DNA from 4 places in the Lysinibacillus sp. NPDC086135 genome. Region 3 is predicted to be linked to each of the others. Evidence: riboswitches for the same ligand, from Rfam matches in the RefSeq annotation. Region 3 holds a riboswitch; each other region holds the start of a gene.

Region 1 (7,841 bases), on a different contig from region 3:
TTAGCTGTTTTATAATTTGAACAGCCGTAAAAAATGCCATGATCTATGATTGACCCTTCGCAAAGGATACATTTCCCAACAACTGTTTTTCTTTTATTATATTTTTTATTATACGGATTATTTGCAGTGATTTTATCGACTGCATTTTGATTAAATGCCCATTCCTTTTCACGCTTGTTAGCATCTGAAATCAATTTGTCAGCAAGCTTTTTTACTTGTTCCATAAATGCTGTAGGAGAAGCGTTGCCTTCACCTATTTCAGATAGTCGTTGCTCCCATTTGGCTGTCATGGAAGGGGACGTTAAGATACTTTCACCTAGTGCCTCAATGAGTAACATTCCTTTAGCCGTTGCGAAGACTTGGTTTTTCTTAACTTCAATATAGTTTCGATCTTTTAATGTACCAATAATTCCAGCGCGTGTAGCTTCAGTACCTAATCCTTCCGTTTTCGATAGGACCTTTTCTAATTCCGCATCTTCTAAATGTTTACCCGCTGTTTTCATTACGGTAATCAAATTTCCTTCAGAAAAACGATTTGGTGGCTGGGTTTCACCTTTTTTTACGTTCGCTTTCGCAACGATACCTTGCTCATTTTCATGTAATAGGGGGAGCAGTTCATCTTTGTCTGTAGGTGAGTTATCTTTAGAATGATAAATAACCTTACGCCAACCTTCTTCCATTAGCACTTTACCCTTAGAGATGAATTCTGCACGTTTATCAACAAGTGAATGAATCGTTGTGTAAGAAAATATGGCATTGTTGTAATGTGCTGCAATGACTTGTCTTGCAATTAAATCATAAATTTTTTCTTCTTCTGTACTTAGCTTTGCTACGTCTGGTATTTGCTCGGTAACAATAATTGCATGGTGATCGGTTACTTTTTTTTCATTCACATATCTTTTATTATTCATAATTGAACTTGTCGGTGGCGGAAGAAGACTTTTGTATTTATCAATTTTACTTAAATGCTCTAGTATCTTTGGTAGTGTTTTTGCTTCTTCATTCGTTAAAAATTGTGAATCAGATCTTGGATAGGAAACAACGCCCTTTAAATAAAGTCTTTGCAAAATATCCAGCGTATTTTGTGGTGAGAATTTATAAGCTTTGTTTGCTGTAGCTTGTAATGCAGATAAGTTGAATAACAATGGAGGAGCATATTCCTTTGTTTCTCTTTTAATACTATTAATTTCTACTTTTTTATTGATACAGAAATTAGCAATAGCATTAGCTTGTCGTTCTTCTTGAACTCTTGAATTGTTATCTTTATGCCATTTCGCTTTTAACAATTTTCCATCAAAATTAAACTCTGTTTCCACTTCCCAAAATGGTTCTGATTTAAAATTCGCAATTTCATGCTCCCTCTTTACTATTAGTGCAAGTGTAGGTGTTTGTACACGACCAATTGAAAATACATCTTTCACGCCATTTCTTTTGAGGAGTACCGTGTATAATCTAGATGTATTAATGCCAATTAGCCAGTCTGCACATGAACGACTTAGTGCTTCAAAATAAATGTCGCGTGTCTTCTCTTCTGGTAGTAAATTTTCAAACCCATTTTTTACAGCGTTTTCTGTTAAAGATGATATCCAGAGACGTTTCATCGGTTTATTAACACCGCATACTCTTAAAATGGTACGGATAATCAATTCACCTTCACGTCCAGCATCACCACCAATAATGATTTCTTGAATGTCTGGTCTTTTTACTAAACTTTTAATCACATTAAATTGTTTATACTTTGACTTAGTCACTTTATATTCAAATCGATCTGGAATAATAGGTAAAGTTTCTAATGTCCATTTTTTCCATGTAGGATTATATTCTTCAGGGGCTTTCAGTTCACATAGATGTCCAATCGCCCATGTGATAAGTGCTCCACCTGGAAAGTATGTGTTTGGCTTAACTTCAAAAAAACCAGGTTTTTTTGTAAAAGAAAAGGGGGCAGCTAATTTTGCAGCCTGGTCTGGTTTTTCTGCAATTACTATTTTCATATGCTCTTCTCCTATTAATAATAATTACAACTTTATGTTTAATAATTATAAATGAATTTTAAGTATAACGGTTATATTAATAATTGTGTCCTATCTTTTATTAGGAAATCCAATTATGTTGACTAATAATCTAGGCTTTTAGACATTTTAATTCAGTCAAAATAACAAACCATGTAACAACACCGCCTAAAGAAAAAACATTATTACGAGTAATGGAGACGTGTGGTAAAGGGATTGTAAATGAAGATAGTAATGAAATCATGGAGGCTATTTTAAGCGGTTATAGCATTGGTACCCCGGCTACTCGGGCAGAGACGATAAAGAAACTTATTACAGTCGGCTATATAGCTATGGAAAATAAAAATTTAGTGTGTACGGAGCTTGGTAAAAACTTGGTAGAAACTTTTCTTGTAAAAGATTTATTTGATATAGCGTTAACTAGTTGATTAGAAAAAACATTATCGGAAATTGAAAAGAGAAAGTTTACGAAGGAACAGTTCCTACATTTAGTTGTTAATTTTCTGTCAATGCCGTTGAAACGATTAAAAATAGTGAAGATGTAACACTCAGTAAAGTAAATATGTGCCAACTAACTTTTTTTAACATATTTATAAAAAGATAACCAATATATTTTATTTTGTTAAATTAAGATTGTCCTCACTGATATTAAATATAGAGAAGAAAGAGATTACTAATAGTGTACTGTGAGGAATTTGTATAGTAAGTAAGATAAATCAACTATCTAAATTTATTTATTTTTCTAATAATAATTAATGTTCAATGCTGCTATTTTACGGCTATTAAACGCTCGTTAATTAATATTTTTACTTTAATGTAATATATAATATAATTGCTATCTGGAAAATATTCTGATATTGTTCCTCTTATAACTTAATAAAATATTATTTTGTTGGTGCGAATGACTTGTTCGTTTGCTTAAAAGGGAAATCGGTGCAAATCCGATGCTGTCCCGCAACTGTAATGGAGAGTCTATACAATATGTCACTGTAGCGAGCTATGGGAAGGCGTATAGATAATGAACCTAAGCCAGGAGACCTGCCAATAAAAGCAACAAACTTACATAGAACCACGAGGATGGTTGTAGTGACTGGGAATCGACGCCTTTTATTTAACTATGACATCCTCTTGTAGATAAGGGGATTTTTTTATGCCCTTTGCTTTAAGAGAGGAGAGCGTTTTGAAGAATCCAACAACAAGAAAAATCAACCTACTTTTAGTCGTATTAACTGGTGTCGTTCTAATATCCATGACATCAGCGATAATGGTAGGCTCTGTGTCTATTACACCTAGTATTGTATGGCGCATTATTTTATCGCACATCCCGTTCAATCCACTTGGCATTACATTGGATTGGAGCCGTTCACAGGAAATCATCATATGGCAAATTCGTACTCCCCGCGTAGTACTTGCCATAATAGTCGGAGCGGGTCTTGCCATTTCGGGTGCTGCTATTCAAGCTTTAGTGCGCAATTCAATCGCGGACCCCTATATTTTGGGGGTATCTTCCGGTGCATCTGTCGGGGCTACATCTGTTATTTTACTTGGCACATTTTCATTTTTAGGTATGTATGCGCTATCATTTGCTGCTTTTATAGGTGCGACAATTGCAGTACTGATTGTGTTTTTCTTAGCACGAGTTGGGGGGCGAATTTCAGTTGTTCGATTATTATTAGCCGGAATTGCCGTGTCACTAGTTTTGTCAGCAATGACGAATTTTATGCTCATGATGACGAAGGAAGAGGGGGGCATAAAGGCAGTGATATATTGGATGATGGGAAGTTTGGCTGGAGCGAAATGGGTGAATATAATGATTCCGTTCGTAGTTTTAACGATCGTCTACATAATTTTACGTCTACATTCACGCCATTTGAATTTACTTTTACTTGGCGAAGAATCTGCTGTTACGCTGGGGGTTAATTTAGAGAAATTTCGATTGCTACTAATTTTAGTAATTTCCCTATTAACAGGTGTCCTTGTTGCTGTAAGTGGTGCAATTGGCTTTATTGGCCTGATTATTCCACATATCGTACGCATGATTGTCGGCTCAAATTATAAGTTTGTACTGCCAGTCAGTGCATTAATTGGTGCGATATTTTTAATATGGGCTGATGCAGTTGCGCGCATTGTGATTGCACCTGAGGAAATGCCGATTGGAATTATTACGGCTTTATGCGGATGCCCATTCTTTATATGGATGTTGCGGAGGCAAATGTATTCTTTCGGGGAGGAGAATTAAATGGTATACGTTGCAAAAAACGTTACTTTTGCCGTGCAGCAGGTGAAAATATTAAACAATGTTTCTGTACATATTCAAGAACGCGAGTTTGTGGGCATAATTGGCCCTAATGGCAGTGGGAAATCGACCCTATTAAAAAATATGTACCGTATGCTACAACCTCAAGAGGGAGAAGTATTTTTATTTAATGAAAATATTTACAAGCAATCTTCAAAGGTGATAGCAAAGCAACTAGCCGTCGTAGGGCAGGAAACACCAGTGCTATTTGAGTTCACTGTTAAGGATCTTGTGGCAATGGGACGTACACCGCATAAAAGGCTTATGGAAGTAGATACAAAAGAAGACCTAGCTATTGTTGAGGAATCGATGCAGCAAGCAGGGGTACTGCATTTAAGTGAACGTACTTTTAGTTCCTTATCTGGTGGTGAGAAAAAACGGGTCGTTGTTGCAAGGGCATTGGCGCAACAGGCTAAGGTCATGGTATTAGATGAGCCAACGAATCATTTAGATATTCAACATCAACTCCAGCTCATGGATTTAATACGGGGCTTGCCGATCACGGTCATTGCAGCCTTACATGATTTAAATATAGCAGCAACTTATTGCGATAAAATTTATGTTTTAAAGGACGGAGAAATTGCGGCATATGGAACTCCGGTTGATGTATTAACACCCTCATTGCTACAAAAGGTGTTTGGTGTACATGCGGAAGTTAGTGTACATCCTGTCACGAAAAAGCCGCATATTTATTATATATCTGAGCAATTTTTATAGTTAGTTAAGGGTTTTACATTTCTTTCTATATAGTATTTAGAAAAAAGGAGAAGTAGACATGAAGACATTAAAAAGCGTATGGCTTGTTCTTGCAATCGCAATGCTAAGTATGTTAACAGCTTGTGTTAACGAGGAAAAACAGGAGTCATCATCGCAAAGCGAACAAGTAGAACCAGCAAAAGCAGGAGCAACGGAAGTAACGATTGACAATAACGATACGACACAAGTCTATTCGGAAGCACCAAAAAAGGCAATTAGCTTAAATCAGCATGTGACAGAGATTATGCTAGCGTTAGGCTTAGAGGATTCAATGGTCGGAACAGCGTATTTAGATGATGCAATTTATCCACCGTTACAAGCAGCATATGAAAAAGTTCCAGTATTAGCTGAGCAATACCCAACAAAGGAACAAGTGATTGATGCAGGAGCAGATTTTTTATATGCAGGCTGGAAAAGCGGGTTTAGTGAGAAGGGTGTCGGAACATCAGAAGAACTAGAAGCACTTGGCATCCACACTTATTTACATACATCTTCAAGCATTAAAAATCCTAAGTTAGAGGATATTTTCGGGGATATCCGCAATATTTCTAAGATATTCCATGTGGAAGACCGTGGAGAAAAATTAATTGAGCAAATGACAAAAGATGTAGAGGACATTCGTACGAAGCTTCCGCAAGAGGAGGGTAATTTACGTATTCTTGTATTTGATAGTGGTGAGAAAGATGTTTTCACTGCTGCACAAAACTTCATGAATGAACTTGTGACAGTAGCAGGTGGAAAAAATATATTCGGCGATGTTGAGTCTGGCTGGACAACCGTTTCAAAAGAAGATGTAGTTGAGCGCAACCCTGAAGTTATCGTTGTAATTGACTATGGTTCAACTACTGCTGAAGAAAAAATTAATTTCCTAAAAAATGATCCGGCACTAAAAGAAACGGAAGCGGTAGTAAACGGACGTTTCGTTATTTTACCACTATCAGCAGCGTCTGAAGGTGTTCGTGCGGCTGAAGCAATTCGAATTTTGGCACAAGGATTTTATCCAGAAAGCTTTCAATAAAGAAGAGGAGCTAGCCATGTGCTAGCTTTTTTCATAGGAGGGTAAAAATGACTATAAATGCTTTTAGCCATAATATTCCTGAAAAAACATTTGCTAAGTTAAACAGAGAGGGTGAATTTACGCGTCTTGCTGTGAGTCCTGGCATTATCAACAAACATTATACACCAGCACAATTTCAAACAATCGCAGAGGTAGTCGGAGTGAGTGGTGCTATTAAATATTCTGCGTCCTACAGTATACTACTATCTGTACCGACAATAGAATTTACGGCGGCCAAAAGGAAGTTGGAAAAGGTGGGCTTATATATTGCAAAGCAAGGTCAGATTGTAGCTATGAAGGCTTGTGATTTTTGTGATGGCGATAAAATGGAGGCAGCACAGATTACAGAGGAGCTGTATCAGCAGCTTGAAGGCTTGGAAGTACCAAGCAGGATTCGCATTAATATGAATGGCTGTGCATCAGCTTGCTATAATGCCGTTTATGATGATATTGGGCTTGTATATCAGAAAGATAGTTTCGATGTGTATTTAGGGGCAGTTCCAATGGGGAAAAATGCACAGGCAGGGGAGCTATTTGTGAAAAAAGTGCCTGTACAGCATATTGAAAGTCTTTTACAGGAAATAATTAGGGTCTATAAAGAACTTGCTCGCCAAACAGAACCCTTTTATAAATTTTACAAGAGAACAAAAGATGCAGACTATTGGCAAACGATAAAAAATCACCCAGGTAATCAACTACTATGAAAATAGTTCCGCGGATTCTAGTAGGATATGATGAGCTACATACAAACAATTCGTAAGTTGATTGAGAATGGCTAGCCGACGGAACGGTATTGGGGAATGATTAAAAAATGGTCTAAATTCGGTGTTCAATTTAAATGGTTCATCACCAAAAGTGGTGGATGACTTTTGTTAAAACTTCTACTATGTAAATAGTTGATTGGAGTGGAGACTGGGCGACTCCTCGGGGGTCAGCGATAGAGGAACGAAGGCTAAAAGCATCACATCCTGTGATAACGCCTTCGTGACCAACATCGTGTTGGCCCGAGACCCTGCAGCGCAGCGGATGTTTTCTGTGCGAAAGCGTAGCGACAGCAACACCAAAAGCGGCACATCGGACGCCCCCAGGAAGCTTTGCTCTGTGCGAAAGCGAAGCGGCAGCAACAAAGCGCCCAGTCGGAACGGAAATCAACCACATGTTTTGCTGATGATCCAATTAAATGTGAAAAATTCAAATAAAGAGTATTTTAGCTAGAAGACGGAGTTTACTAATAATAAGGATAAAAATTACGAATTAAACAATATGAAGGTTATTTTAGCCCAATGTGTACTTCTAAAATGAAAGTAGGATAGCGTGTTCGATAGAGAACGTGCTATCCTATTTTTATGCGAAATAGATATTAAAGAAAATGACTATGTAAAGTCATTATTGATCGTTAGAAGATAAAACCCATAGCGAGAGGCGTAGCATAGTAGGTAGACGAAGTGACTATAAATTAATAAAAGGAGATATGTGATGACTACTATTAAAGAAATTGGAAGCTTATGTATTACTGATAGCGATGGCCACATTATTAACCATTCAGACTGGGATAAAATCAACCCAATTTTTCATCCTGTGATCTACGATGTGGTTAATACGTATTCCACTCACCTTCAAGATGACTTACATAGTGTATACATAAGAGGATCCATTCCAAAAGGGATAGGTATTGAAGGCGTAGCTGACTTAGACACAATAGCGGTTACAAAGCAAAACCCTA
Region 2 (7,841 bases), on a different contig from region 3:
TGTATATTTTTAAAAATAGTACGCGCGTCTATAAATTATTAGAAGATATTGTAGATGAAAATACGGTTCTTTTCATTAAAGGAGATATGTATAGTAAAGAAGTTTCTAAGTTGGCAGATGATTTAAAAATAAAAAAATCTTCAACTTCCGAATAGATTTCACCTAAATAAATGTTATTTTTCATCATTTACTAGAATGAGCATATTTATAGTCAATTGCTAGAAATGCATAAACTATGATACTCATTTATTCAGAAATATACTTTATAGAAAGGGGGCGTAGTTAACTTGCAACATATAAGTGTGAGGGATATAAGAAAATTATTACAAGGAGAATTATTAAGCGGTTCTGAACACTGGTCTGTTAAACATGCAATTTATTATAACCGACATGAACTGACTCAAAATCATACACTTATGTTTGTTAGTAAAAGTGATCAAATTAACTGGCAAGAAATAGATCGAAAGGGACCATCTCTTGTCATTTCTGATAAAACATCAGAGGAATTGAAAAATGCGCTGAAAAATACGACCGTTATACGCGTCAAGAGTATTTTGCATGCCTATTGGAAATTTATGGGACATTACAGAAATTTATTTCAAATACCAGTCGTTGCTTTGACCGGAACATGTGGTAAAACGACAACGAAAGAAATGATTAAACATATAGCTAGTAAGGAATGGAATGTTCAAGCATCTGTCAGCAGTAAAAATGAGCCACGGCAATCCTTACCGTACTTGACTGGAATCGATCAGAATACAAAAGCAGCTATCTTTGAATTAGGGCTGGGTAATATCGGTAATATTAAACACCAATGTATGATCTATCAGCCTACGATTGGTATTATTACGAATATTGGTGTCCATCATTTAGATGGATGCAATAATCTTAATGGCTATATCAAAGCAAAGGCTGAAATTGTAGAAGGAATAAGAAAAGATGGCACGTTAATCATTAATGGTGATGATGAAAACATTAAAAAAATCCCCCTAAGTAAATTTAAAGGAAAGATTATTACCTTTGGCGTCAACGAAAAGGCAGATTATCAAGCTACGAATATACAATTCACTAAAGGCGGCATGAAATTTGTACTAAAAGTGTCAAATGACAAATACAATTTATTTGTTCCAGGATACGGAGAACACCAAGTATATAACGCATTAGCGGCTATAGCTGCCGTGAAGGAAATGGGACTTTCCATTGCTGTTGCAATTTCGCAATTAAAAACGTTCAAAGCGATGGCAAGACACTTAGAATTTTCTACGGGCATCGGTGAATGTACTATAGTAGATGATACTTGGACAAATAACCCGACTTCTGTTGAAGCGGCACTAAAGGTTTTGGATACGATAGGAAAAGGGAAGAAAGTAATTCTTATTTTAGGTGACATTAAGAGATTAGGAAATTTCGAAGAAAAATATCATCGAGAGATTGGCACAATGGTCGCGAAAAGAAATATTGATACGCTTATTACTATTGGCAATAGAGCAGAAAATATTGCGAACCAAGCGTTGAAGGAAGGCACCAAGGCAGATGTTCATATGTTTAAAGATGTTACAGGCGTTTTAGATGTACTAAAGCATAAGCTAGATAGTGAAACCATTGTCCTTATTAAAGGTCCAATGTCTAGCAAATCTATGATAGAATTTGCGAATCAGTTAAAAAATAAATAATAGAAAAAGAAGCTTCCTTAAGGAAAGCTTCTTTTTTAAACATTAATTCTGTTGAGCATTTCAAATTCAACCATTTGAAATGATTCTAGTAAACTTTCTTAAAAAACACGTTTTGCTGTAATATAATGCTCTTTATAATAGTCAACCATTAGTACTCTTGTAGTAATACCACTTGAACTTGGAATGATAATACGTTGATCTCCGGCATAGATAGCTACTAGTGAAGGGCTTTTAGAGCCTTTAACACTATTAAAGAACACTAAATCACCCTTTTTTAAATTGGTACGTGAAACCGTTGTTCCAACATTCATTAGTTCCTTTAAATTGGTTGTACCAAGTTTAACTCCACTCTTACGATAGACGAAATCTACATATCCTGGCGCTGTAAAGCGAAGACTTGCTTCATTATTTGTAGAACTCATAGTTACTTTATTTTTATAATTAAAGGCGTTTTCAACAATCTTATCGCCTTTCGTTGCAGGATTAGCTGAAAGTAATGTAGGTAATACTCTACGGGCCCCTACATAATTATCTGTATAATATGGTTTACTATTTAAATCAGAAATAACAATATTTTGCTTAGAATCAGCCATGTGAATCATTTTGTTGTTTCCGATATACATACCAACGTGGTCAGGGTCTGTCCCAGTTTTTTTACTCTTAAAGAATAGTAAATCACCTTTTTGTAATTGATTTCTGTTAACAGACGTTCCTTGCTGTAACATATAATCTTCATTATAAGTTGCAAGGTCAACACCATTTTTCTCGAAAATGTACATAATAAATGAAGCACAAGAAAATTTATAAGGATATGTAGCCTTGTATACAGAATTGCTGTATGTCGCCTTACCAATTAAGCTTTTTCCAGTTTGAATTAGTTGATCTGCTTTCGCATTAACTGCTTGTGAGTTATTAAGGGCATTTGTTGTTGTTGCAGCCTCAACTTCTATAGGTTGAACAGTTGGCTGTACCATCCCCACTGTGCTAAAACCTATCGTCAATGCTAATGTTGTTGTTAAAAATCGTTTATTCATGTTGTTAATTTCCTCCTGAAGCTATTGTTAGGATTAATCCCAATTTGGTTTGTCACTGGAATTAATCGTAGCATGAAAAAGTAGGGCTTCTTTGAGGAAATTGTTACCACGCTGGATGGGGATTCGCTGTAAACACCTGATATAAAAGGCTTCATCGCCTTAATTTACAGTTTTATTACAAATGTTTCAGTTGGGTGAAGTGTTTGTGGAAAACGAAAAATCAAAGGGGCAGGAAGTACAAGTTTTTCTAGGCATTGAAAGATTAAACGACAATCGCTCCTATACATTTACCATGGTATAGTTAGACTATTTCATCTTTGGGATCTAGCGAGAAATAACGGTTCCATAAGGAGGAGTTTCGTTCTAGCTACTAGGAGTGAGCGTTGAACTGTTTCCCACGGCTTGATTTGTTCCACGCTACGCTTTTGAACTAAAGATAAGTTGTTGCTATCACTATAAAATAGTGTGAGATGAGATGTCAGATACAGGCTTTGTGAAATGGTTAATTAGAGAGGAAAGTGAGCGTTGGGGATCAGCATCACAAATGAGACACTGGAGCGCAAGCGAGATGGATCATCGAACGCCCCTAGTACCTCTCATTATGCCTACAATTTTACGCACAGCTTTGTGTGTAGATCTTTTTTGCTCTTTAGAAGGCGGATGTCGATAAAATTCAGAAGTCGGATGACATTTTGTTAAAACGTCGTTGCTTTGCTAAAGATTCATACTTTATTTCACTAAATATTTTTTTACAGCATGCCTTCTATTCAACTGTTTTCCTTAAATTTCCTGAATCATCTCTACTCTATTACCGAATGGATCTCTAAATTCAAAGCGATCAAAATGAGGAATAGGAACTGAATCGAAAATTTCTATATGATGTTCGGCTAATACCTTCTTCCAATGTTCTATATTTTCAACTTGATAGGCAATATGAGCTTTTGTCGTTAATCTATCAAAGCCATCCTCTGTCCCTACATGTACCTCCCTATTGCCGACCTGTAACCAAAATCCACCTCGTCCTTTCAACGAATCAGGCTTTTCAAGTTCATTTAGTCCTAATACTTGACAGTAAAAATGTTTCCCTTTTTCTTCTTCACCTTTTGGAATTGTTATTTGAACGTGATGTAAGCCTATAACCATTTTTTCTCCTCCTTTAATTCTAATCGATACTTACTTCTAGGATAATAATGCCAAATCCTTTAATTTGACGAAGGAATAGTTTTTTTTCTCACGAATGTGGCCTTTGTAAAACCAGTAAGGAGAATTAGGGAATAAGCCCATAATAGCCATGAGGCGAAAAATCGATCTAAGACAACCGATAAATTCGGAAAAATATCGTCGAAGACTAATAAAACGACTGCATCGATAAGCATTCCAGGTAATGCAATGCAGATAGCAGCCAGTAATCGCTCTGTACCTTTTATTTTTTTTATAGAATAAATAGGTATTGTCGCTAGCCAAACGATTGGAAAAGCTAAAATGTAAGTAGCTATCATGAGGGGAGGTTCTTTAAGGGTAAAAAAGTAATGCCCTATAAATCGAAACACGGCACTTGCTACAAACCAAATCCCAAAACCCCAGCATAAAAAGAATCGCATAGTGTTCCTCCTCTAATTATTTTCCTAGACGATGTAATGTCTCAAGGATTTTTTCGAATTGCTGATAAAATACATCTATATCGAAATCGTCCCGCATCATCACTTGTATGGCCAAGCCATCAATTAGCGCGTTGAAAAAAATGCTCCAAGTTTCCATCGACACGCCATCAATTGGTGATGTATCCCATAATTTGTTTAAAATATTACGCAAATGTTCATTTTCGGCCGCTAAAATTTGTCCAATTTGCTGTCTAATAGTCGGGTTCGTAAAGCCAAAGACGATTAAGGTGAAAAATAATTTATGATAAAAGGCATCATCTTCATATCGACTTTTTGCAGAAAGAAGTGCAGATTGAATCATTTCTTGATCGGTCGTCAAAATCTCATGCCAAGAATTTTCACAGATGTCCTGAACTATTTCGAGAATGATTTGCTCTTTTGATTTGAAATGATAATAAATAGTTCCTTGTGTCACACCAGCTTGCTCAGCAACAGCCTTTAAGGTGAATTTTTCAATCCCTTTTTCTACTAAACTTTGCTTGGCAGCCATTAATAAATCTGATTTTTCAATACCAGTAGGCTTTGCCATTCATTGACACCTCCATTGTTATTAGTTAGTTGGATAACTAACTCAAAAATAACAAAAAATACCTCTATTTACAAGTGTATTTTAGTAATTAGATGTATAGGGCTCCCAATATGATAGAGTTGGATTGAACAAACGTGAAAATAAATCTACTTTTCTGAAAAATATGTGTTATAGTAAAGCATAATTAAATAATGTGTAAGAGTTGGTGCCAAATGAAAGTTTGGCTTAAAAGGGAAGTCGGTGCAAATCCGACGCTGTCCCGCAACTGTATATCGGAGCAAATCACAATTGCCACTGGGGAAACTGGGAAGGCTGTGAGGTGTGTTGATGAGAAGCCAGGAGACCTGCCAATTTCTAGTACACACCAAATACCTACGTGGAAATAGGTGGTGAGATGTGACCGTATCGTCCCTGTGCGACATAGAATCATGCGATATCTTGTAAGAATTTCGTATTGTTTTTTCATAGCTATTTTTAATTTGCGATAACAGCCATTTTCCAAAAAAGGAGAGTGGCTTTTTTTTTTACTTCTTATTAGAAGTTAAAGCCTCTGGCCGATGTCACGGAATCGGAAAGAAGACCGAAATGACCGACATCGTGTCGGCCCTCATACTGGCCTAAGCACATAGGGCCGATTCCGGACTCAATAATGCCGAGGCATACTTAATGGATCGGAGAGATGAACATGATTTATACAAGTACTATAGTTGGTTATCCGTATATCGGAGAAGATCGTGAATGGAAAAAGGCTTTAGAGGCTTTTTGGAAAAATGAGCTTTCAGAGGGTGAATTTTTGCAGAACTTAAAGGATATTCGTCTAGCCCGAATTAACAAGCAGCTTCAACTCGGAGTAGACCTGATAACTGTTGGAGATTTCACACTTTATGACAGAATGTTAGATACGGCAATGATGTTTGGCTTAGTTCCAAAGCGCTTTGATTGGCAGGGAGACAAAGTTGATTTACAAACATACTATAGGGTAGCTCGTGGTAGTAAAAAAGCCCTGGCTAGTGAGATGACGAAATGGTTTAATACAAATTATCATTATATCGTGCCAGAATACGATGGACAAGCTTTGCAATTAACAGAAAATAAAATATTGGCAGATTTTTTAGAGGCTAAGGAAGCGTTTGGTATTACTGCAAAGCCTACATTGATTGGCCCTTATACATTTTGTAAATTAACGAAAGGCTATGACAAACTATCGCAGATTACATTCATTTTAGCATTACTACCACTTTATACGCAGGTCCTAAAGGAGCTCGTGGATGCAGGTGCACAGTGGATTCAATTAGAAGAACCACTTCTTGCCACAACATTAGATGAAGCGGAAGTTAAACTTGTTCAAGAAATTTATACACAATTAGCTGCATCAGTACCCGAAGCTAAAATTATGCTACAAACTTATTTCGAATCATTATCAGCATATGAGTCAATTGTAAAACTTCCTGTTCGTGGGATTGGGTTAGACTTTGTGCATGGCTACGGCAAAAATATGGAGTCATTACGTCAATTTGGCTTCCCAAAAGATAAAATATTGGCTGTTGGTATTATTAATGGAAGAGATATTTGGCGTTCCAATCTAGCAGAAGTTAGCTCAACTATTAAAGCCATTGAACAGCTAAGTGGCGCAAAAGAACTATGGATTCAATCTTCATGTAACTTACAGCATGTTCCAATTACGACCACACTTGAAACTAAGCTTGAATCAGTTCTTAAAAATGCCCTCGCCTTTGCGGATGAAAAATTAGTTGAAATCATGGAAGTAACAAAATATTTACAGGGCCAAGACAGTCCCTCAAATTACAAACTATCGGAAAGTATGAAGGCGATTGAAGCGTTGAAAAATCATCCGATTCGCCAAAATAAAGATGTTCAAAAAGCGGTTCGAACAGTGTCGAAACAAGATTTTGAACGCCATAGTGATTTTAAAGCACGGCAAAAGATTCAACAGCAAGCATTGCAATTACCACTGTTCCCAACGACAACAATTGGGAGCTTTCCGCAATCGGATGAAGTCAAACGAACACGAAGTGCATGGCGCAAGAAACAAATTTCCAATGAGGATTATGCAGTATTTGTAGAACATGAGACAAAGCGTTGGATTACTATTCAAGAGGAATTAGATATCGACGTTCTTGTGCACGGTGAATTTGAGCGCACAGATATGGTTGAATATTTCGGGGAAAAACTAACAGGTTTTGCATTTACGGAGAAAGCATGGGTTGTTTCATACGGTTCCCGCTGTGTGAAGCCACCAATTATTTACGGTGACGTTGCATGGGAAGCACCGATGACAGTCAAAGAAACAGCCTATGCTCAAAGCCAAACGAAACGCTATATAAAAGGTATGCTTACGGGTCCTGTGACAATTTTAAATTGGTCCTTTGTACGGGATGATATTTCCCGAAAGGATGTAACATATCAGATTGCTTTGGCACTCCGAGAAGAGGTGGAGGCACTAGAAGCTGCAGGCATTTCAATTATTCAGGTTGATGAACCAGCATTACGAGAAGGCTTGCCGCTTCGTAAAGAAAATTGGGGAACGTACTTAGAGTGGACAGTAAATGCTTTTAAACTTGCTACCTCTAGCGTGAAGGATGAAACACAAATCCATACACATATGTGCTATTGCGAATTTAATGATTTTATCGAGCCAATTAGTGCATTGGACGCTGATGTTATTTCCATCGAAACGTCACGTAGCCATGGCGAGTTAATTTCTTCTCTGCAAGTCAATCCGTATGAAAAAGGAATTGGACTAGGTGTTTATGATATTCATAGTCCACGTGTACCGAGTGAAAAGGAAATGCTAAGCATAATGCAGGATAGCTTACAGGTTTTATCAAAAAATCAATTTTGGGTGAATCCTGACTGTGGTTTAAAAACAAGGAAGGAGCCAGAAACTATCTCAGCACTGACGAATATGGTAGCTGCAGCAAAA
Region 3 (7,841 bases):
CAGTGATTACATTAAAATACTAAGAGCGAAATTGACTAGTGAAGGGAAAGAATAACGTGGGTAAGCGCAATAAATGGCGTAAGTCGATGGTGCTAGCATTAGCACTAGCTGGCGGCTTATTATTTAATACAGTTCAACCAACCGTAGTGCACGCGGAAGAAACATCTCAACAAATGATTGATAAGAAAGCTAAAATAGATACAGAGGTTAAAAAGCTACAAGAAGAATTAACTAAACTACAAAAAGAGATCGATGAAAAAGTAAAAGTATTTAACAAAGTACAAGCAGATATTAAAGAAGTGGATGCAGATATTGTAGATACTAAAAAACGTATTGAGCAACGTTCAGCGATTTTAAATGATCGTATGGCTGCATACCAAGCTCAAGATAATACTGTGGGCGTTTATTTAAATGCTGTTCTTGAAGCAAAAAGCTTTGCAGATTTAATGGACCGTGTCGTAGCGGTAAAAACATTAATGGATGCTGACCAAGATTTAGTAGATCAACAAGAAGCGGATAAGGCTAACTTAGAGAAACAAAAAGCAACATTAGATGAAAAACAAAAAGAGCTTCAAAAGCAATTCCAAGAGCTTCAACAAAAGGAAAGCGAAATGGAAGTGAAAAAAGCTGAAAATGAAGCGAAATCTCTTGCGTTAAAGGCACAAATTGCAACGAAACAAGAAGAAGAACGTTTAGAAGCAGAACGTAAAGCAGCAGAGGAAGAAGCAGCTCGTTTACGTGCACTTCAAGCAGCTACTCCAGTAGTACAAGCAACAAATAACAACGTTAACGATAATACTAGTAACAGTAATACTAGCAATGCTAACAATAGTGGTAAAGCGAACAATGAAAAATCACCACAAAAAGTCGTTGTTGGTTCTGGTTCAGGTACTGCATCTTCAGGTGATGCAATTTCAACTGCAAAGCAATTCTTAGGCCGTAGCTATGTTTGGGGCGGCAGCAACCCATCAACAGGATTTGACTGTTCAGGTCTTGTACAATGGTCTTACAAACAAGCAGGCGTATCTTTACCACGTACAGCATCACAACAATATTTAGCAACACAACGTATTTCAGCAAGTGAAGCACGTGTAGGTGACCTAGTATTCTTCAGCTATGGTTCAGGCATAGCGCATGTAGGTATTTACTTAGGAAATAACACGATGATTGATGCTCAAAATAAAGGTGTTGTCATTGAATCACTTGATTGGTGGAATCAATATTTAGTAGGCTTCGGTCGTATTCAATAAGCCCTACTATTATATAGACGATTTAAATAGCGAAAAGGTCATCCTTGTAAAAAAAATTACAAAGATGACCTTTTTTTTATTTGACGGTATTTAAGGCCCTCCGAGTAAAAATCATACAGCCAGATATAGATCCATTAATTTAGGCTCGACTACTCGATGAATAATGAGTAAAATAGCATCTAAGATGAATAAATTTACATAAGTAGATATATTTACTACAATATTACCTGTTACTAAAATGAAAATAGAGCCGATGTAAGGTATAGCATCAATTATCCATATAATGATTGTCATCGTTATAGCGTATTTCGCTGGATTCATAGAAGGCTAATTCCAATTATAAAGCTAACATGTAAAATGTGTCTTTATAGCCGAAAGAATTGTTTTCTTGCATATTGATACTCATTTCTGATAATTTTGAAATATAGTTAAACTGTTTGTGACTTTAGTTTCGTAGTAATAAAGTAACGAATGATAGAAATTATTACAATACTTACAAGTTTGTCATTTTTGCGTTCATAAAGGTAGGGATGAATCATGGAAAAAGAGATTTTGCAACTTTTTAGTAATTTAACAGAGCGTGACCTTGATATTCAATACAAATCATACGAAGAATTAATGAAAATTATGCAGGAACCAGTTGATTGGACATATTCAGTTTGGGAACAACTTGTTCAAGCTCTTACATATAGAAATGGACATGTACGTGCAAGTGCTGCACAATTTTTATGCGCATTGGCAGCAAAAAGTGATCCTGAAGAAAGAGTATTAGAGGACTTCTTAAAGATTTGGGCAGTAACGTATGATGAAAAAATAGAAACTGCTAGGCATACTTTGCAGGCGATTTGGAAAATAGGTTTAGCAGGGCAGGTACAAAGAGATTTAGTCGTGTCATATTTGGCTAAAAGATTTCAAATATGCTTAGACGAAAAGCACCCGACATCGATACGCTATGATATTATTGTATCTTTTAAAAAGCTATTCGATGAAACGAAAGACCCGAAACTACTAGAGATTGCACAGCGATTGATTGAAGAAGAAGAAGATGGTAAATGCAAAAAGAAATATAAGAATGCCATCCGTTAAAAGATGTAAAATAGCTGTTTTTACGCAAATGCTTTCGTTGAGAGATAGCTTTTATAATATCGATCTATGAAATATAATACCTGCACGTGCATATGGTGATACCTGCATGATCTTTACCCATCGTATTTGTTTATTCTAATTCCACATCTATTTTTTCCTATTAATCTATGATAAACTGCTTAACAAGTGAATAATTCTTGCAGAATAAGGGTGCTGAACTATAGCATAATCGGGAATTCGGTGAAAAACCGAAGCTGTTTCCGCAACTGTAAGTACAGGAATCATAAAGATATACCACTGTCGAATGATCTGATGGGAAGGTTTATGACGCACGACATGATTGAATGTAGTGAACTGTACAAGCCAGGAGACCGACCTTTGTTTGAACGTATGATAACTCTTCGGAAGCTAGGAGAATATGCGGCAATTACATAGGCTATGTTGTGTCTATATGACACTATTTATGTTATTTTCGTTGTTTCCTTAGGAATGGGAACAACGTTTTTTTATGTACACTTATCTTTCACCGGAAGAAATCCTAAGAAGGTGTGAATAAAGTAGAATTTTTCACGAAGGAAAGCGGGGACTTAGATTTGAAAAAAGATGCACGTTATTCTTGTTATCCATTTATGCGTGAAAAGGCATCAACGGTAGATTTTGAAATTCGAACAGATAGCCTTACAACACATATTGGCGTCGCTTTGGCGGCGGTAAAAAAGGAAACAGTGGAGGTAGTATCAGATGATTTACTAGCCATTTTACCAATGGCTTACCATGTAAATGGGTCAGTACGAGGTAAATTGGCGGTAACCGAAGATGATTTGACTTGGCTAAGTGATCGCTATGATTTCTATGTTAGTCATGTTCAGGATGAAATACAAAACTTTGTATTACCTCAAGGGACAGAGGCCGCTACTGCATTACATGTATGCCGTAGTGAGGCGAAAAAATCATATCGTGTTTTGCACAAAGTATCTGAAGAACGGGAAGTACCTGCTATTCTCTTTGATTATTTAGGATTGCTAGCCAATGTCTTTTTTGTAATGGCTGTCTATATGAATCAGCATGCTGGTATTGCTGAAATACCGTTTATTAGTAAGTCATACCCGATGAAAAAGAAAAAAGGAGAATCAATGAAATGAAGAAAATGTTTAAGCTACAATGGCTTTCTCTGTTGATGCTGGCCCTCGTATTAGTTGGCTGCGGCACGAAAGAGGATACAAAAAAAGAAACTGTTTCTAAGGAAGATCAACAAGTTGAGAAAACTACTAGCTATAAAGTTAAGGATGACCGTGGTGTAGAAGTAGAGTTTGATGCAGTACCTAAAACTATTGTTTCATTACAACCGAGTAATACAGAGATTTTATTTGCGCTAGGCGTTGGCGATAAAATCGTAGGTGCAACTGAGTATGATACGTATCCAGAAGAAGCGCAAAAAATTGAGCGTGTTTCTACTTCTACAACATTCAATAGCGAGCGTATTTTAGCTCTAAAGCCAGATGTCGTTATTGCCTATACAACTGGAGGCAAAGATGAAGAAAATTTAAATGCATTAAAAGGCCTTGAGGATGCGGGTATTAAAGTGTTTGCCATTCAATCAGCTAAATCATTTGATGATGTTTACGGGGATATCGAACAAGTCGCAACGGTTATGGGCATCAAAGATAAAGGCGACAAGTTAAATGAAGATATTAAAGGTAAAATTGCAGATGTCCAAGCGAAAGTTAAAGATGTGAAAGAACCAAAAAATATCTATTTAGAAATTAGTCCAAAGCCAGACATCTATACAGCTGGTTCTGGTACATTCCAACAAGAAATTTTAAATGCTGCAAATGTTAACAACGTTTTTGCTGACCTTAAAAGCTGGGTAAAGGTATCTGAGGAAGATATTATTGCGAAAAATCCAGATGTCATTTTAACAACAGTAAACTATGTGAAAGACCCAGCGGCAGAAATTCTTTCTCGTGATGGATGGAATTCAATCACTGCTATTCAAAATAAAGCGGTTTATTCTATAGATACTGATATTTCAAATCGTCCAGGTCCGCGTATTGGCGAAGCAGTTGAATTAATCGCAAAAGCAGTATACCCTGAGTTATTTAAATAGTTTATATTGAAAAAGTGTATTTTGAAGCTGTCCTTTATGGGCAGCTTTTTTGATGATTGGATAAGGTGGATAACTGCTTCGCTATGATGAAAAAGTGATTAGGTGAAGTGGATAACTGCTCCACTATAATGAAAAAGTAAACAGATGAGGTGGATAACTGCTCCGCTATGATGAAAAAGTGAACAGGTGAGGTGGATAACTGCTCCACTATGATGAAAAAGTGAACAGGTGAGGTGGATAACTGCTCCATTATGATGAAAAAGTGAACAGGTGAGGTGGATAACTGCTCCGCTATGATGAAAAGTGATTAGGTAATACGGCCATATTCTCCTATTCAATAAAGCATCGCTTAAATCCCCTCATCGCTTTTGAAGTAGTGTATGACATTTCCTAGTCTGAAAATTGTATTATATCGGATTGTTTTATAATATAGAAGTAAGAATGCTTGCTAACAGAGAGAGGTGCAGTGAGTGAAACAGTTTGATATGAAGATTGTTCCGTTTGAAGCAGTTTATAATTTTCGTGATATGGGTGGTTATAAGTCGAGAGATGGACGTGCCGTTAAGAATGGTTTGATTTATCGTTCAGCAGCACTTGGTAAAATGACGAATGCAGATAAGGAGCTATTTAAAACGCTTGGTGTGAAAACAATTTTTGATTATCGAGACGACCATGAGGCTCAAAATAATCCTAATCCGGTATTCCCATATGCCGAGTATCTTCAAATACCAGCAAAGGGAAATCATGCTTTTGAGATGCCTACAAACACTGGTGGAAAAGATTTTTATAAGGTTGTAAGCCTAGAGATGTTCCGAGAGTTTTATGTGCAAATGCCTTTTAATAATGACTCGTTTAAAAAGTTAATAGCAACGATTCAGCATCCTGAAAATTTAGGGCTTGTTCATCATTGTGCGGTCGGAAAGGATCGAACAGGTATTGGTAGCGCACTTATTTTACTTGCTTTAGATGTACCTGAGGAAACAATTATGGAGGACTATTTAGATACAAATGTACATCTACGTCCCTTAGTAGAACGAATGGCTCAGAAAATTCAGCCAGGTTATAGCGATCAAGAATTGCAGCAATTTTATGCTTTAATGTCGGCCCGTGAGGACTATTTACAAGCGGCATTTGATGCAATGGATAACCGATATGGCTCTAAGACCACTTTTTTAGAGCAAGAGTTTGGTTTAACAACAGAAAAACGTAAGCAATTGCAGGATCATTACTTAATATGATATGAAACCCTTTCGCATAAAATTGTGAGAGGGGTTTTTACGTATTATACTAGCTTTACAATATTTCATTATAAAAACTCTTTACACCTTAAAAATCTATGATAAGATACTATATATTTTTATCCCGCTGTAACGAGTAGTCATTTAACTGTACCGAAAGCGAAGCGTTAGGTACAAAACTCTCATCACAAAATTGGTAGCGGGAAAATTAACCGCACGTAAAATCTTTATGAAGCGTATAGGAGAAGTTGAAATTGTCAGATACAGTAAGAGAAAGTGATTTAAAAGAGACAAGTAAGTTAAGCTTGTTCCATTTAACGTGGCCGATATTTTTAGAAGTATTTTTATTTATGTTAATGGGACTAGCCGATACTTTTATGCTCAGTGCTTTATCAGATAATGCAGTATCAGGGGTTGGTGCAGCCAATCAGTATATTCATATTGCAATTTTAATACTTGAAGTAGTTGGTAATGGTGCTTCCATTGTTGTATCTCAATACTTAGGTTCAAGGCGCTTTTTTGAAGCTGCGAAAATTTCCGCTTTAGCAGTAACGATGAATTTGATCGTTGGACTAATGATGAGTGTCTTATTTTTCTTCTTTTCGAGTCATTTAATGACCATGATGAACTTGCAAGGGGAAGTGCTTAAATATGCCCAAAGCTATTTAGTGATCATAGGAAGCTTTATATTTTTACAGGCAATTATAAATGCATTAGCAGCGATTATCCGTGTACATGGATGGACAAAGCAAACGATGTATGTATCACTAGGTATGAATGTGTTACACGTTGTATTAAACTACGGTTTAATCTTTGGTAACCTAGGATTACCGGAGTTAGGTGTAAAAGGAGCGGCAATTTCCTCGGTTGTAAGTCGGGGATTAGCGGTTCTTGTGTTTTTCTGGCTGTTGTATCAAGTCATGGAAGTAAGAGTAAAGCTAGAGTATTATTTCGAGTATTCAAAGGAATATGTTCGAAAAATATTAAATATAGGCTTACCGTCAGCATTTGAGCAGGTGCTTTATCAGTTTTGTCAGATTGTCTTCCTTTATTATGCAACGTATTCAGGCTCAGAGACACTTGCTGCAAGACAATATGCTATGAATATTTCGATGTTTACATATTTATTTGCGATTGCAATCGGGACGGGCACAGCTATAATTATTGGGCGAAATGTCGGTGCTGGTAAAAAAGATCAAGCTTATCATCAGCTTTGGTTAAGTGTACGAGCAGCTTTTGCCTTTACGATAACTATGGTTGTAGTTGTGACGATATTCCGTAAGCAACTTATGCACGTTTTCACTGATAATTCAGAGATAATAGCTATCGGAGCATCTGTCTTAGCATTAAGCATTCTACTTGAAACAGGGCGTACAATGAATATTGTTGTTATTAACTCGTTGCGTGCCTCAGGGGATGCAAGATTCCCGGTGAAAATCGGTTTCTTATCAATGGTATGTATGAGTCTTCCACTCGGGTACTTGTTCGTATTCGTTTTACATTGGGGGTTAGTAGGTATTTGGCTAGCGATTTCAGCAGATGAATGGATGCGAGCCATTATTGTATACTTTAGATGGAGAAGTCGTAAGTGGGAGCGTTTTGCACTTGTTTCACCTACAGAACAACAGGAGGCGAATTAATGGGAGCACTTTCTAAAAGAGCTGCAGGGGCAGCCTTAATGGATAAAAATATAACACTTTTTGCTTGTCCAATTTGTCAGGAGTCAATGAGTGTATTTGAGCAAGGGAGATTAGTATGTTCCTCAAATCATTCGTTTGATATTGCCAAGCAGGGCTACGTCAATATGCTGACACATGGTGCGATTTCTAAGTACAGTAAAGACCTCTTTGAATCTCGAAAAGCGGTTATTGATAGTGGCATCTATGATTTAATAGAAGAAAAAATCAGAGAGCTAATTGCAAGTGCAGAAACCGTGCTTGATACAGGGTGTGGTGAGGGTTCGCATTTAGCCCGTATTATGAAAGATAAAAAAGGTAACAGTATTGGCATAGGTATTGATATAGCGAAAGAAGGCATACTTGCTGCATCCCGACATTATCCAGAGCAAATTTGGTGTGTTGGTGATTTAGCGAAAAGTCCATTTGCAAAATCAAGCTTCGATGCCATATTAAATATTTTATCGCCTGCCAATTACGAAGA
Region 4 (7,841 bases), on a different contig from region 3:
GGATGATCCTTTTTTCTCATCATGAACTGAACTGTAAATGTCTTCACCTGGAGCTACAAGATCAACCGATGGACCATAGTTTGAATAGCTCGATAGCTTATTTCGATCATTCGTAGAGCCTACACTAATAACGCCTTCGTAAGAAGCAGGGAAGGAGTAATTGTCTGTCGATTCATTTCCAGCAGCTGCTACAATGGTAACTCCTTTATCAATTGCTTTCTGAACGGCTTCCTGCATTAATGGAGATTCACCATAACCGCCAAGGCTCATATTGATAACATCTGCGCCTTGCTCAATGGCGTAAAGGATTCCTTGTGCAATAACGAAATCATTAGCGCCATCTTTTCCGTTGAATACATCAATTGGAAGAAGCTTGGCATTTGGATTAATTCCATGTCCTCCAATACCATTATCTTTTGCCGCGCCAACAATTCCTGCTACATGTGTTCCATGCTCACTAGGATAAGATGTATTGGCAGGTGCTGCTGCATTATATGGTGGAAGCACTTGAGATTTTAAATCTGGATGTTTAAAATCCACACCACCATCGATAACAGCTACTTTTACATCATTGTTGCCTGCTAATTCTAGTGCTTTATCAATTTGAAGTAGACTCAAATGGTACATATCCTGTTTCTTTGGATCTACTGCTGTGCCAAAGGAATGATACACGTAGCTTGGAGATACTTTTTTAACTCCTTTTTGTTTCACATAATATGAAACTGCTTTTTCTAAATCTGTTCCTTTGTTCAGTTGGATAACATCGTATCCTAATGAAGGAATAGAGCGGATCACTTTTGCGCCAATTTTTTTGTGCACATTCTTATCAAGACCGGAATGTTTGACGATAATCGTATCCTGACTAATCCATTCTTTTTGATTCTTAGATGTTTGATCCTTATTGCTAGCTACTTTCACTAACTCTTGGTTCTTCGCTGTTTTTTGTGGCGCTTCAGCAAAGGCAGAAGTAGCAGGAACCATTAGTGCTGCAGTTGCTACTAAAGCAACTGATTTTTTTTTCCAGTTTTTCAACTGTTTTCCCTCCTTGAGTGTGCCAAATATTTGTGACATCTATACTAATACGTATGACTAATAGAAAAGTTTCGTAATAAGTATATATTTTTCCAAAAGCACCATTCTATATTTTACCATATTTCCCCCATTATAAAAATATGTAGAAGAGAGGTCGAAACATTCTACTCGATTTGTGAGATTGGAGTAGGAGCTTGGATTCAACCATAATTGAATTGTACCAACTATGAACAAATTGTCTTAAAGCTGCTCAAGAAGTCTGTGTAAATCTTTCTTCGAACGGGGCATTTTAATGTTTTTTTTAAATAACTTTTTCTTTTGCAAGGCAATGGCCATTTCAAAGACCCATGGGCGTTCAAGATGGGCTCTTTCAAGCAAATCCTCTTGGAAGAACATTGCAACTGGATCTCCATTATAAATAATTCTCCCAGCTTCCATCACGATTATTTGATCTGCCCATTCATAGGCTAATGAAATATCATGCGTAGCTAGTAAAATTGTTCGTATATCGTTCTCTAACGTAGCTAAATACTTTAAAACTTGTGCACTATAATAATTATCTAGTCCAGCTGTCGGTTCATCTAATAATAAAACGGAAGGTTCCATTGCAAGTACTCCTGCCATTGCGACACGTTTTTTCTGTCCAACACTTAAAAAATGGATCGGTTTATCTAGCAATGCTTCGACTTCGGTTTGAGCGACAGCCCACGCAATTTTCTCTTCAATTTTTTCAGTTGTCCAGCCAAGATTCAAAGGACCAAATGCAATATCTTGCTTAACTGTGCCAGAAAAAAGCTGATTGTCGGCATCCTGAAAAACAATACCAACCTGTTGGCGCAATTTTTTTAATGCTTTTCTACTATAGTTCAGGTCATTGCCACAAAAGGATATACTTCCAGCGGTAGGCTTCAAAATACCATTTAAATGCTGAAATAACGTTGATTTTCCAGCTCCATTATGACCGAGTAAAGCGATTTTTTTCCCCTTTGGAATTTGAAGTGTAATATCTGTTAGGGCATAAGTTCCATCTGCATAAGCGTAGGATAAATGTGTTAAATCAAAGTATAAATCTGTCATCAGAAAAACCCTCCATAAATGATGAGGAGTATAAAAATAGTAGCAATACCTACCCAATTTTTCGCGTTATAGGTAACATCGTCTTGCCAATAAACAGTTTCGCCACCACGCGCTTCCATCGCATTGTTTAGCTCACGACTTCGTTGGAACATCTCGACAAATAAAGCTGCAATTAACATTGATACCGAACGGAGCCACTGCATAGGGGAGCTGTATCCTAGACGAGCCTGCTGGGCAAGATGAATTTTTTGCATACTATCTAAAAAGATAAAAATAAAACGATACGTTAGCTCTACTAGCTCTACAAATAGAGTTGGAAGTCGCCATTGTCTTAGCACGTAACAAATAGATTGGACTGATGTTGTGAGAATTAAAAAATACAAACAGCTAATGCTGCCAAGGACGATGAAAAAAAGCTGTTGCGCTGTCACGAGGCTCGCTCTGCCGATAAAAATCGTCCAACTATTAAATGAAAATGACCAAATATACGTTGGTAACGTGCTAGTTGTTGGCGCTATAGAAATTAAAATTGACACTAAACTTGATAGTAAAAAAAATCCAGGTAGCAATAGTAATTTAGCATAATATTTAGCAGGGATTTTTGCGCCTAAAATGATAAAAGCACTCATCACAATAAATGTAATGAGTGACATTCGTTCATCTCTCATGATAAGCGACAATATAAGTAGTCCAAGGGATAACGTCGTTTTTTCTAACGGATGAACAGACGCTAATTTATTCAAATAAGCATACTTATCAATGAGTAACATCGCTTAACCCTCTTTATGTTTGCCACGCATTAAGCCAATGAAATAGCCGATAAATCCAGCGCCAATAGCAGCTTGTAGTGCGAATAATAAGCTTTCAATTTCACCACTTGGTGGCTCCCATAAGCTTTCAAACCATGGCTCGTAGTTTGCATCAATTTCACTAATTGCTGCTTCCGCTTCGCCATCAGCCCCCTCGAATTCTGCACCTTTTTGAATAAATAGGGGGATAATTGCTAGGAACACAACAATGGCTAAGAGCAGTAAGTTCTTTTTCATGTTAGTGAGCCTCCTTTGTTGAGAAAACACGTAGAGCTTTTAATTCACTCACATTGTATTTTTTCAGAAAATTCATAACGATCACTGTTAAAATTCCTTCACTAACAGCAAGAGGAATTTGTGTTAACGCAAAAATACCAGCAAATTTTGTGAATGAAGCCATAAAGCCACCGACCTCAGAAGGGAAGGCAAGAGCTAATTGTACAGATGTGACAACATATGTACCTAAATCACCAAGCATTGCTGCTAAAAAGACGGCTACTGAAAATGATAATCCCAGTTTTTGTGAGCCCTTAAATACATAGTAAGCGATAATAGGGCCCATAATTGCCATGGAAAAGGTATTTGCCCCTAATGTTGTAAGCCCACCGTGTGCTAACAGTAAAGATTGGAATAATAATACGATTGTCCCGATAACACTCATCGCTAATGGTCCAAAAAGAACTGTCCCAAGTCCAACTCCAGTTGGATGCGAACAACTCCCTGTTACAGAAGGGATTTTTAAGGCAGATAGTACAAAGGCAAAGGCACCCGATAGCCCTAATATCATTTTTGTTTCAGGATTTTCTTCAATGGTTTTACGAATAGAACGTAATCCTAAAATAATAAATGGAATCGATACGACCCACCAAAAAATCGCCCATTCAATTGGCAAAAAACCCTCCATAATATGCATCGCAAATGCACGATTTGGCACGAATAAAAATGCCAATAAGAAATAACTAAGCTTCCAACCTGAAAATTTCAAGAATCTCTCCTCCTAGCTTTAAAATTTTTCGAATTAGTATGCGATCGATAAAATTTCGCCTTGGCGTAATTGTAGCTGCCGCTTCGCTTTCGCTACAGAAAACATTTGTAGCTGCCGCTTCGCTTTCGCGCAGATAAACAATGCGTCCGGATTTTGAATTGTGCAAGCACAATTCATTCCTTTCAAAGTCCGTGACATCCGCCGGAAGCTTTTTTTCATTCAGTAGGTGTTTTGGCCCGGTTGGAACCATATCTGTACTCATCTACTACCTTGAGATGGAGTCTCTTCTGAATGAAAAAAAGCACTTCTCCGATAGTGGAAAAGTGCATGCTAAAAAAGCAAATAAAATTCTAATCTGCTAAGCCGCACACCCATCCTCGTAGGTTGAAACGATCACATATTTTTCGGCAGGTCTCCTGGCTTTAGTTCAACGTTTTATAGGCCTTCCCATCCTTTGGACAGTGACATTCTCTATAAAACTTCCTAGTACAGTGGCGGGACCGCGCCGGACTTGAACCGGCTTCCCTTTTAAGCGAAATGCTGAACAATTCGCACCGAAAAAAGATGAAGTTGTGAGATTTCACGACAAAGTGTAACATGAATTTCCATATATATGCTATGATTTTTATAGAAAAATTTTAAATTAATAGTCTACGTCGAAAATTTAGATAAATCAAAAAGAAATGTCGCGTTTTTCTATAGAATTTTAAAAAAATTGTCACAAATTAAGAAAGTAATATTGAAATTTTTAAAAAATAAGCTATGATAGAAACAGTTTTCAATTACATTAAAATTCTTTCAGCAAATGTCTTTTGTAGCGAAAGTGAAGCGTTAGCTACAGAAGTCTCCTACCTCTATAGATGGTAAGATGAATGCTGATTTAAGTTCTTTTCAGCGGGTGTCAAAACACCTGTACCTGCTGAAAGAAGTTAAAGCCTCCGGCGGCTGTCATGCAATTATGCCGAGGCATACTTGATATATTAAAAATTCATATAAAACGTCCATAAGTGCTTGAATATTCAAGATAATAGGGAAATCGGTGAAAGTCCGATACAGCCCCCGCTACTGTAATAGCTGATGAAATCGCGGATGCCACTAGTGAAAACTTGGGAAGGCGCGAAAGTAAAAGGAAGCTTAAGTCAGGAAACCTGCTTATGGGATGATACATGCAAACTTTTCGGAGGGAGAAGTTGAAGCGAAAGCGAGTACCCGTATATATTCGTTTTTATTTGGCTTCTACAAAACCTTTACTCTTCGTCTAGAGTAAAGGTTTTTTTTTCCTAAAAGCAAATGAGGGGAGAACGACTATGACAACTTGGAATTTAGAGGGGATGAAAACACATCTTTTTATTTGTAATGGTAGTAGCTGTATGAAAAAAGATGGGGAGGACATTACACAGGCGATCCGTGATGAAATACAGTTGCTGGCGCTTGATAAGGAAATACATACGACGAGAACTCGCTGTAATGGCAGATGTAAAGATGCTTGTGTTGTCATTGCATATCCTCAGGGAAATTGGTACCGTGTGCCAACAACGGAGCATGCGAGAGCACTCGTACAAGATTTAAATCATGAGTCGTTACATAATGAGCATGTCTTTACATTGCAGGAAGGTTCGTTACAGCGTACAGCACAAACAACAGCCATTAAAGGCATTGAAAAGGTGAAAGAGGGGTAACAAAATGGCACAAAAAGGTAAGATTTTCGTAGTTGGCTTTGGTCCTGGAGACTTTAAACATATTACGACTCGTGCTGTGGAGGCACTACAACAAAGTGATATGATTATAGGCTATAAAACGTATGTTGAGCTTATTCAGGATTTAGTTAGTGCAAAGTCGATTATTAGTACTGGTATGACGGAGGAAGTTTCACGTGCACAGGAAGCGGTACGTCAAGCAGAGGCTGGAAGTATCGTATCGGTCATTTCTAGTGGAGATGCCGGGGTTTATGGAATGGCAGGATTAGTGTATGAGGTATTAATCGAGCTAGGCTGGACAGAGGCAACTGGTATCGAGGTAGAAATTGTTCCAGGTATTTCAGCTATTAATTCGTGTGCAAGTTTACTAGGTGCTCCAATTATGCATGACGCCTGTACCATTAGTTTAAGTGACCACTTAACACCTTGGAATTTAATTGCAAAAAGAGTAGAAGCGGCAGCAATGGCGGATTTTGTTATTGCTCTTTATAACCCGAAAAGTGGACGTCGTACGAGACAAATTGTAGAGGCACAACGAATTTTATTGGAATATCGTTCGCCAGATACACCAGTTGGACTTGTGAAAAGCGCATATCGTGACCGCCAGGAAATAACGATGACTACTTTAGCAGAAATGCTTGAACATGATATCGGCATGTTAACGACAGTTATTATTGGGAATTCAACAACATTCTTCTACGACAATAAGATGATTACGCCACGTGGTTATCAGCGTAAATATACACTTGGTGTAGAAAAACAACCGTTACGACCGCATCAACGACTTAAGGAAGAAAATGAACCATGGGCGATGAATCAAGAAACAGGAGCAGCGCGTAATGATTTTGCGACAGATCCTAATGCAAATCGTATTAAGCCCAGTTTAGCCATTAAACCACAACCAAAGTCTAACAAATCGTCACTTGAAATGGCAACAGCAGCTCTTGCAATGGTAAAGGGAACAAACGCTGTGAAAGTATCACCTAAGCGTGTTCAACAAAAAATCGAATCTATTTTTGAATTAGCGGTTAGTCCTGGGGTAGCCAATAAGTTCTTTACGCCTCAACAAATGAAGACTTTAGCTGAAGTAGTTGGTGAGGAAGGAACGATGGAGTATACACCAGACCATCAAATTCATTTGAAAATTCCAACGTCTGACCCTGAAGAAATTACAGCAAAGCTCCGTGAAGTTGGCTTTTTACTTGCACCACTTGGTGACGTGCTTTCGTTAAAGGCTTGTGACTTCTGTTACGGAGAAAAGGTCGATTCGATTCCATATGCAGAAGAGATTCAAGAAAAGCTTGGGGGTATGGCGTTACCGAAAACATTAAATATTGGCTTTAATGGCTGCGGTATGGCGTGTTATCGAGCAGTATTTGATGATATTGGCATCGTTTATCGTAAAAGTAAATTTGATGTTTTTATTGGTGCCAAGCCGGTTGGTCGTACAGCTCATGCTGCACAGCCTGTTGTTGAGGGGTTAGAGCCTGAACACCTCATACCACTTATCACCGACATTATCGATGAATATAAAGCAAATGCGCATCCAAATGAACGTCTGTTTAAATACTTCAAGCGTGTGAAAAAGATCCTACATTTTACGTATCAGGATATGTCTTCAAAAATAAAAGTAGAGCCCGCTCCATGCGGCGACTAGTGAGGAGTAATGAGATGAAAGCAATTTTATTTGTCGGCCACGGGAGCCGTTTAGAAGCAGGAAATGAAGAGGTACGCACGTTTATCGAGCAAATGACACCTCGCATTGATGAACGTTTTTTAGTAGAAACATGTTTTTTAGAGTTTGCCTCGCCAAACATTGAAGAAGGTATTACGAACTGTGTGAAGAAGGGTGCTACAGAGGTGCATGTTATTCCGATCATCCTGCTTCATGCTGGACATTCAAAACTACATATTCCAGCAGAAATCGAACATGCGCGTGAGCATTATCCAAATATAACGTTCACATATGGGCAAACAATCGGTATCCATGAAGAAATATTTGCTATTTTAGAAGATCGTTTAGTAGAAATCGGTTTTAATGCTGAAGAAGAACATGAAGATACTGCCATTTTATTAATTGCACGTGGTGGCAGTGATCCTGCTGCAAATGGTGATTTTTATAAAATTACACGCTTGTTATGGGAAAAACTCCCGGTTAAGTATGTGGAAAGTGCATTTATGGGTGTCACTGATCCGCGTGTTGAAGAAGGAATTGAGCGCTGTGTGAAGCTCGGTGCTAAA

The links. A riboswitch is a leader RNA that binds a small molecule or an ion and turns the genes downstream of it on or off. The one in region 3 is predicted to bind cobalamin.
Region 1: it holds a riboswitch for cobalamin, as region 3 does, so the genes downstream of both, ACIPKN_RS24345 (FecCD family ABC transporter permease) here and ACIPKN_RS21460 (ATP:cob(I)alamin adenosyltransferase) in region 3, are expected to answer to the same signal.
Region 2: it holds a riboswitch for cobalamin, as region 3 does, so the genes downstream of both, metE (5-methyltetrahydropteroyltriglutamate--homocysteine S-methyltransferase) here and ACIPKN_RS21460 (ATP:cob(I)alamin adenosyltransferase) in region 3, are expected to answer to the same signal.
Region 4: it holds a riboswitch for cobalamin, as region 3 does, so the genes downstream of both, ACIPKN_RS13490 ((2Fe-2S) ferredoxin domain-containing protein) here and ACIPKN_RS21460 (ATP:cob(I)alamin adenosyltransferase) in region 3, are expected to answer to the same signal.

The regions. Positions count from the first base shown of each region.
Region 1 is NZ_JBIVCA010000027.1:19,222-27,062, forward strand. Features, by position in the region: gene ACIPKN_RS24335 (DNA topoisomerase III) at 1-1,991, opposite strand, end outside; gene ACIPKN_RS24340 (DNA topoisomerase) at 2,153-2,437, shown strand; cobalamin riboswitch at 2,886-3,069, shown strand; gene ACIPKN_RS24345 (FecCD family ABC transporter permease) at 3,259-4,248, shown strand; gene ACIPKN_RS24350 (ABC transporter ATP-binding protein) at 4,249-5,022, shown strand; gene ACIPKN_RS24355 (ABC transporter substrate-binding protein) at 5,081-6,079, shown strand; gene ACIPKN_RS24360 (precorrin-3B methylase) at 6,127-6,822, shown strand; gene ACIPKN_RS24365 (nucleotidyltransferase) at 7,595-7,841, shown strand, end outside.
Region 2 is NZ_JBIVCA010000006.1:87,238-95,078, reverse strand. Features, by position in the region: gene ACIPKN_RS10260 (UDP-N-acetylmuramoyl-tripeptide--D-alanyl-D-alanine ligase) at 1-155, shown strand, start outside; gene ACIPKN_RS10255 (UDP-N-acetylmuramoyl-tripeptide--D-alanyl-D-alanine ligase) at 288-1,673, shown strand; gene ACIPKN_RS10250 (C40 family peptidase) at 1,772-2,707, opposite strand; gene ACIPKN_RS10245 (VOC family protein) at 3,488-3,850, opposite strand; gene ACIPKN_RS10240 (DUF5367 domain-containing protein) at 3,910-4,308, opposite strand; gene ACIPKN_RS10235 (TetR/AcrR family transcriptional regulator) at 4,325-4,897, opposite strand; cobalamin riboswitch at 5,084-5,263, shown strand; gene metE (5-methyltetrahydropteroyltriglutamate--homocysteine S-methyltransferase) at 5,583-7,841, shown strand, end outside.
Region 3 is NZ_JBIVCA010000020.1:19,329-27,169, reverse strand. Features, by position in the region: gene ACIPKN_RS21475 (C40 family peptidase) at 57-1,250, shown strand; gene ACIPKN_RS21470 (hypothetical protein) at 1,362-1,571, opposite strand; gene ACIPKN_RS21465 (hypothetical protein) at 1,788-2,336, shown strand; cobalamin riboswitch at 2,527-2,730, shown strand; gene ACIPKN_RS21460 (ATP:cob(I)alamin adenosyltransferase) at 2,930-3,478, shown strand; gene ACIPKN_RS21455 (ABC transporter substrate-binding protein) at 3,475-4,443, shown strand; gene ACIPKN_RS21450 (tyrosine-protein phosphatase) at 4,914-5,681, shown strand; gene ACIPKN_RS21445 (MATE family efflux transporter) at 5,936-7,321, shown strand; gene ACIPKN_RS21440 (putative RNA methyltransferase) at 7,321-7,841, shown strand, end outside.
Region 4 is NZ_JBIVCA010000009.1:145,095-152,935, forward strand. Features, by position in the region: gene ACIPKN_RS13460 (S8 family peptidase) at 1-1,032, opposite strand, end outside; gene ACIPKN_RS13465 (energy-coupling factor ABC transporter ATP-binding protein) at 1,273-2,109, opposite strand; gene cbiQ (cobalt ECF transporter T component CbiQ) at 2,109-2,879, opposite strand; gene ACIPKN_RS13475 (energy-coupling factor ABC transporter substrate-binding protein) at 2,883-3,155, opposite strand; gene ACIPKN_RS13480 (energy-coupling factor ABC transporter permease) at 3,157-3,903, opposite strand; gene ACIPKN_RS13485 (hypothetical protein) at 3,878-4,165, opposite strand; cobalamin riboswitch at 4,293-4,477, opposite strand; cobalamin riboswitch at 4,892-5,073, shown strand; gene ACIPKN_RS13490 ((2Fe-2S) ferredoxin domain-containing protein) at 5,211-5,582, shown strand; gene cobJ (precorrin-3B C(17)-methyltransferase) at 5,587-7,257, shown strand; gene ACIPKN_RS13500 (sirohydrochlorin chelatase) at 7,272-7,841, shown strand, end outside.